2 regions of the Paenibacillus guangzhouensis genome follow, and region 1 is predicted to be linked to the other one. Evidence: a T-box and tRNA genes for the amino acid it is inferred to sense, from the RefSeq annotation. Region 1 holds a T-box; the other holds one or more tRNA genes.
The links. A T-box is a leader RNA that pairs with one kind of tRNA and senses whether it is charged. The one in region 1 lies ahead of pheS (phenylalanine--tRNA ligase subunit alpha), so its partner is inferred to be a tRNA-Phe.
Positions count from the first base shown of each region.

Region 2: it encodes a tRNA-Phe, which carries the amino acid that the T-box ahead of pheS (phenylalanine--tRNA ligase subunit alpha) is inferred to sense. The anticodon was not compared.

Region 1 is NZ_CP045293.1:4,019,196-4,022,392, reverse strand. It holds gene GCU39_RS18035 (DeoR/GlpR family DNA-binding transcription regulator) at 1-225, shown strand, start outside; gene kduD (2-dehydro-3-deoxy-D-gluconate 5-dehydrogenase KduD) at 245-997, shown strand; T-box leader at 1,050-1,306, shown strand; gene pheS (phenylalanine--tRNA ligase subunit alpha) at 1,376-2,410, shown strand; gene pheT (phenylalanine--tRNA ligase subunit beta) at 2,463-3,197, shown strand, end outside.
Region 2 is NZ_CP045293.1:5,202,676-5,205,872, reverse strand. It holds rRNA gene GCU39_RS23425 (23S ribosomal RNA) at 1-643, shown strand, start outside; tRNA gene GCU39_RS23420 (tRNA-Ser) at 735-826, shown strand; tRNA gene GCU39_RS23415 (tRNA-Met) at 868-944, shown strand; tRNA gene GCU39_RS23410 (tRNA-Val) at 954-1,029, shown strand; tRNA gene GCU39_RS23405 (tRNA-Thr) at 1,049-1,124, shown strand; tRNA gene GCU39_RS23400 (tRNA-Asp) at 1,142-1,218, shown strand; tRNA gene GCU39_RS23395 (tRNA-Phe) at 1,286-1,361, shown strand; tRNA gene GCU39_RS23390 (tRNA-Tyr) at 1,414-1,498, shown strand; tRNA gene GCU39_RS23385 (tRNA-Lys) at 1,517-1,592, shown strand; gene GCU39_RS23380 (MraY family glycosyltransferase) at 1,802-2,665, shown strand; gene GCU39_RS23375 (hypothetical protein) at 2,700-3,113, shown strand; gene GCU39_RS23370 (C40 family peptidase) at 3,132-3,197, shown strand, end outside.

The DNA of each region.
Region 1 (3,197 bases):
CAGGGCTTGTCCGTGTTTACGGGTGATTTTATTGAGATGAAAAGAGCGATGCTGGAAATGGCCCAGAAGGTCTATGCCGTTGTCGATCATTCGAAATTCGATCGGAGTGCCCTTCGGACCGTGGCTTCTATCCAAGAATTAGATGGCATCATTACGGATGCGAAGTTGTCAGAGGAAATTTATGTGAAGTATCAGCAAGCGGGTGTCATGATAGATCGATTTTGAGAGAGGGCGTGTCTTTCGAATGGGAACTTTTGAATTGCAAGGTAAAACAGCGCTCGTAACTGGCGTCTCTGGCGGACTCGGCAGAGCAATGGCAATCGGGCTTGCAGAAGCGGGCGCCGATATCGTTGCGGTATCGTATTCAGATGCGAGCGAGACGATGAAGGCGATTGAGAAGCTTGGTCGCAGAACGGCTTTTATCCAAGCTGACCTGGGTAAGCATGAAGAGTTGGACGGCGTCGTTAGCCAAGCGATAGAAGCTTTTGGTGGCATCGATATTCTAGTGAACAATGCGGGGATTATTCGCAGAACGCCGGCAGCGCAGCACAGCTGGGAAGATTGGCAAGCGGTACTTGATCTGAACTTGAATACGGTCTTCTACCTCTGTCAGCAGGTCGGGCGCCATATGATCGAACGCGGCAGCGGCAAAATTATCAATATCGCATCGATGCTAACGTTCCAAGGCGGTATTAATGTACCGGGCTACACGGCGAGCAAACATGCGGTGGCGGGCATTACGAAGGCGCTGGCGAACGAGTGGGCTTCCAAAGGCGTACAGGTGAACGCAATCGCACCAGGCTACATGGAGACAGATAACACGGCGCAAATTCGTGCGGATCAGAATCGATTCCAATCGATTTCGGAGCGGATTCCAGCGGGCCGCTGGGGAACGCCGGAAGACCTGAAAGGGCCGATTGTTTTCCTTGCTTCGAGCGCATCGGATTACGTGAATGGTCATGTTCTTTGTGTCGATGGCGGATGGTTGGTGCGATAGCTTGCAACCAAGCAATTTTTTGCATATAATATAACCTGATTGTTGAAATGAATGAAATGCGATGATAGAGACAAGTACGCAGTACCTCTAGACCAGGGAGGAGATGCCGGAGATTGAGAGCATCTCTGCAGAGATAGGCTGCCGAAATTCACTCTTGAGCAGTTCTTTGAACGACAGGCCAATCCTAGTTCAGTAGAAGATACCGGCTTCGAACCGTTATTCGATGAGTGAGAGAATATCCAGTCGTACAACCGTGCGGATCGGGATATTGTCTAACAAGGGTGGTACCACGGTCTTTTCGTCCCTTACGGGAGAAGAGGCCTTTTTTTGTTGGTAAGGTATAGTCATTATTTCTATAGGGGGGTCAACCTGATGTTGATGAAAGAACGGTTAGAGGAACTGAAGGAAATCGCAGTCACTGCGCTGTCCAAAGTGTTGGACCCGCAAGAGCTTAACGAACTGCGCGTGAAATACCTTGGTAAGAAAGGCGAGCTCACGGAAGTGCTTCGTGGGATGGGAAGCTTAAGTGCGGAAGAACGTCCAGTTATCGGGCAAGTGGCGAATGAGGTACGTGGTGCGATCGAAGGACTGGTTACGACGTTGCAAGAGAAATTCCGCGCAGAAGAGACAGCACAACGTCTCGCTGCAGAGACGATTGATGTGACATTGCCAGGTCGCCCGATGAACGCAGGTGCAGTGCATCCGCTGAATAAAGTCATTCAGGATATTGAAGATATTTTCATCGGGATGGGTTATGAGATTGCGGAAGGGCCTGAAGTAGAGAACGACTTCTACAACTTCGAAGCGCTCAACTTGCCGAAGAACCATCCTGCGCGCGATATGCAGGACTCCTTCTACATTACGGACGAGATTCTTATGCGCACGCAGACTTCACCGGTCCAAATCCGTACAATGCAAGCGAAAAAAGGGCAAGGGCCAATTAAAATCATCTGCCCAGGCAAAGTGTTCCGCCGCGATGACGACGATGCGACGCATTCGTTCCAGTTCTACCAAATGGAAGGTCTTGTGGTCGACAAGAACATTCGCATGAGCGATTTGAAAGGGACGCTTCTTCAATTCGTACAGCAATTGTATGGTAAAGAGACACAAATTCGTCTGCGTCCAAGCTTCTTCCCGTTCACAGAGCCAAGCGCAGAGGTTGACGTAACGTGTGTGACTTGCGGCGGCAGCGGGTGCCGAATTTGCAAACATACAGGTTGGCTTGAAATTCTAGGTTCGGGTATGGTGCATCCAGAAGTATTGCGCATGGGCGGCTACGATCCTGAAGAATATTCAGGCTTCGCATTTGGCCTTGGAATTGACCGGATTGCGATGCTGAGATACGGCATTGACGACATCCGTCATCTATATACAAATGATTTGCGCTTCTTGAAGCAATTTTCACGGATTTAACACTTAGTTCATGTTGAACTACCTCTATAAAGAAGAAGGAAGTGAATGAGCGATGAGAGTATCCTACCAATGGTTGAAGGATTATATCGATATTAGTGATCTGACGGCGGAGCAAGTCGCAGATAAAATTAGATATGCAGGGATTGAGATCGACGTTGTCGAGAACCGCAATAAAGGGGTCAACAAGGTTGTTGTCGGCTATGTGGAGTCGAAGGAAAAACACCCGGATGCGGATAAATTGAACGTATGTACCGTGAATGTCGGTGAAGAAGAACTGCTGCAAATCGTGTGCGGCGCGAAAAATGTGGATGCAGGCCAAAAGGTACCTGTGGCCCTTGTCGGAGCTGTTATGCCTGGCGGAATGGAAATCAAAAAAGCGAAGCTGCGCGGCGTAGCCTCCCACGGGATGATCTGCTCGGCGAAAGAGCTTGGCTTGAACGACAAGCTGCTACCAAAAGAACAGCAAGAAGGCATCTTGGTCTTGCCTAAGGCAACGGTAATCGGTACGCCGATCGTCGATGTCCTCGCGATTGATGACCATGTTCTTGAATTGGATCTAACACCTAACCGTTCGGACTGCTTGAGCATGCTCGGTGCAGCATACGAGGTTGCAGCGATCCTCGGGCGTGAAGTGAAATTACCGCAAGTGGATGTGGATGCCGTAGCTTCGAATGCGCATGCGAAAGATATTGTCGAAGTGAGCATTACGGCAACGGAATTGTGCAGCCATTACGCCGCTCGCTACATCAGTGGGGTGAAGATTGGTCCATCCCCGCAATGGATGCAA
Region 2 (3,197 bases), 1.2 Mb from region 1:
TGGGGCGGTCGCCTCCTAAAGAGTAACGGAGGCGCCCCAAGGTTCCCTCAGAATGGTTGGAAATCATTCGAAGAGTGCAAAGGCATAAGGGAGCTTGACTGCGAGACATACAGGTCGAGCAGGGACGAAAGTCGGGCTTAGTGATCCGGTGGTACCGCATGGAAGGGCCATCGCTCAACGGATAAAAGCTACCCTGGGGATAACAGGCTTATCTCCCCCAAGAGTCCACATCGACGGGGAGGTTTGGCACCTCGATGTCGGCTCATCGCATCCTGGGGCTGAAGTAGGTCCCAAGGGTTGGGCTGTTCGCCCATTAAAGCGGTACGCGAGCTGGGTTCAGAACGTCGTGAGACAGTTCGGTCCCTATCTGTCGTGGGCGTAGGAAATTTGAGAGGAGCTGTCCTTAGTACGAGAGGACCGGGATGGACGTACCGCTGGTGTACCAGTTGTTCCGCCAGGAGCACCGCTGGGTAGCCAAGTACGGACGGGATAAGCGCTGAAAGCATCTAAGCGTGAAGCCCCCCTCAAGATGAGATTTCCCAATTAGTAAGACCCCTTGAAGACGACGAGGTTGATAGGTTGGAGGTGGAAGCGCAGCAATGTGTGGAGCTGACCAATACTAATCGGTCGAGGGCTTATCCTAAACATAAAACGCAAATTATCTCGTATCTAGTTTTCAGGGAGCAAAAAGCTTAAGTGCTTGATATTCCTGATATCCTTACGATATCTCAGTTGGAGAGATACCCAAGTGGCTATAAGGGGACCCTCTGCTAAGGGGTTAGACTGCGTAAGTGGTGCGAGGGTTCGAATCCCTCTCTCTCCGCCATTGTACAAGCTTCCTAAATGAGATATAATAAGTATTAATGTGGCGGTGTAGCTCAGCTGGCTAGAGCGTACGGTTCATACCCGTGAGGTCGGGGGTTCGATTCCCTTCGCCGCTACCAATTTTATACGGAGGCTTAGCTCAGCTGGGAGAGCATCTGCCTTACAAGCAGAGGGTCAGCGGTTCGATCCCGTTAGCCTCCACCATCATTATCATCTTATATATGCCGTTGTAGCTCAACTGGTAGAGCAACTGACTTGTAATCAGTAGGTTGGGGGTTCAAGTCCTCTCGACGGCACCATCAATATAATCGCATATGGAGCTGTGGTGTAGAGGCCTAACATGCCTGCCTGTCACGCAGGAGACCGCGGGTTCGAATCCCGTCAGCTCCGCCATTATATTACCTAAAGTGGAGAGACTAACATCTCCTACACTTTATTTTTTTGCTCAAAATCGCATTATGGCTCGGTAGCTCAGTTGGTAGAGCAGAGGACTGAAAATCCTCGTGTCGGCGGTTCGATTCCGTCCCGAGCCACCATTTGATTCCTGACATAAGCTGCGTACTCATGGGAATCATAATTGAATAGCATGGAGGCTTAGTGAAGTGGCTAAACACGGCAGACTGTAAATCTGCTCTCTCCGAGTTCGGTGGTTCGAATCCATCAGCCTCCACCATTTCTTATTTCTTAATAAGAGCCATTAGCTCAGTTGGTAGAGCACCTGACTTTTAATCAGGGTGTCGAAGGTTCGAGTCCTTCATGGCTCACCAGTTTTTTAACTACATCACGTACATTCAACGCTTCAGGTCATTTGACTTGAAGCGTTTTTTGCATGCTTTTATAGGAATCAGGGGAGACTACCAGCACGTAGCCTTGTCTAATTCTGGGGGGATCAGCGATCCGATATATTCTTGCTCTTGTCATTAGTTTTGGTATTGTTGCAGCTGTTGTGCCCATTGTGCGTCAGATCGCGATCCGTATGAAATTTGTCGATCGCCCAACGAAGCGTAAGATTCATGATAATCCGATTCCGCTGATGGGTGGGATTGCGATCTATATTGGATATATGATAACACTACTCCTTATGCGGGGGTTCGATGCTTTATCACTGTCGATCACGATCGGCGGGACGTTGTTGGTAATCATCGGGCTAGTTGATGATGGCTTCAAAGCACATGGACGGGAATTCCCTGTATGGCCGAGATTAATCGTCTATTTGCTGACGGCGACCATCCCGCTATGGTTCCATATTCAAATTACCGGCATTCGTGACTTCCAAGAAGGGATGTGGATGTTCCCGAGCTGGTTCGTCTATATATCGACTGTGCTGTGGGTCTTCTCCATGACGAATATGATGAATTTCATCGATGGTGTCGATGGGTTGGCTGCAGGCGTAGCCTCGATTTCCTCTTTAACACTATGTGTCGTTGCACTTATCAAAGGTGATGCAGAGACAGCGATAGCAACGATAGCACTATGCGGCGTATGTTTAGGCTTTCTGATTTATAATTTCTACCCCGCCAAAATCTTTATGGGTGATGCGGGTGCGACGTTTCTCGGCTACACGCTAGCCGTCATTGCAGTGAATGGATCATTCAAGAGCACAGCATTCGTTACGATTCTTATTCCGATGTTAGCTTTAGGCTTTCCGATCCTCGATACGATCATTGTATTCTCCAGACGTCTCAAAGAAGGTAAGGGACTCCACCGTGCTGATAAATTACATACACACCACGCATTGATGCGTTGGGGGTTAACACAGCCGCAGGTCGTATCCTTTATATACCTGGTCACGGTACTGTTCGGCCTGCTGTCGATTGTCGTGATGTTATCGATGCCATGATGCAGCAGGTAAATTGAAGGAGGAACTATTTAATATGTATCGCATATTTCGGTTGCCATGGCTCATCTTGGTCATGGTCACCTTGGTATTGGGGAGTTCTACCGTTCATGCGGACGAAGGTAAGGTGAACGGAAGGGAACGAGATACGAACACATTCTCTCAGATTGCATGGGCGCAAAGAGCTAAAGCATCTCACCACACGCCAATCAGGCCTTCGAGCCTTGCCACAGCTGCGATGATGACGGATATTTTTCACAAGTTAGATGTTCAAATGCCGAGGGAGTTTGAAGGACTATTCGAGTTAGGGACACCGATCGCAAGAGTTGCAACAGCGTGGCTGCCCGGTGACTTGATGTATTATGGAGACTTCGATCGAAATAGACGTCAGCAGATGTGGGTTGGCATTGTCGTAGATTCGAATCATATCGCTTACGCAGGGCCAGAGTAATCGGTTATCTATCGTTCAATGAAAGAAGTGAACCGACAATATGATCTCCTTCGTGTTAGACGTATCTTGTCGCCTGCGGATCGA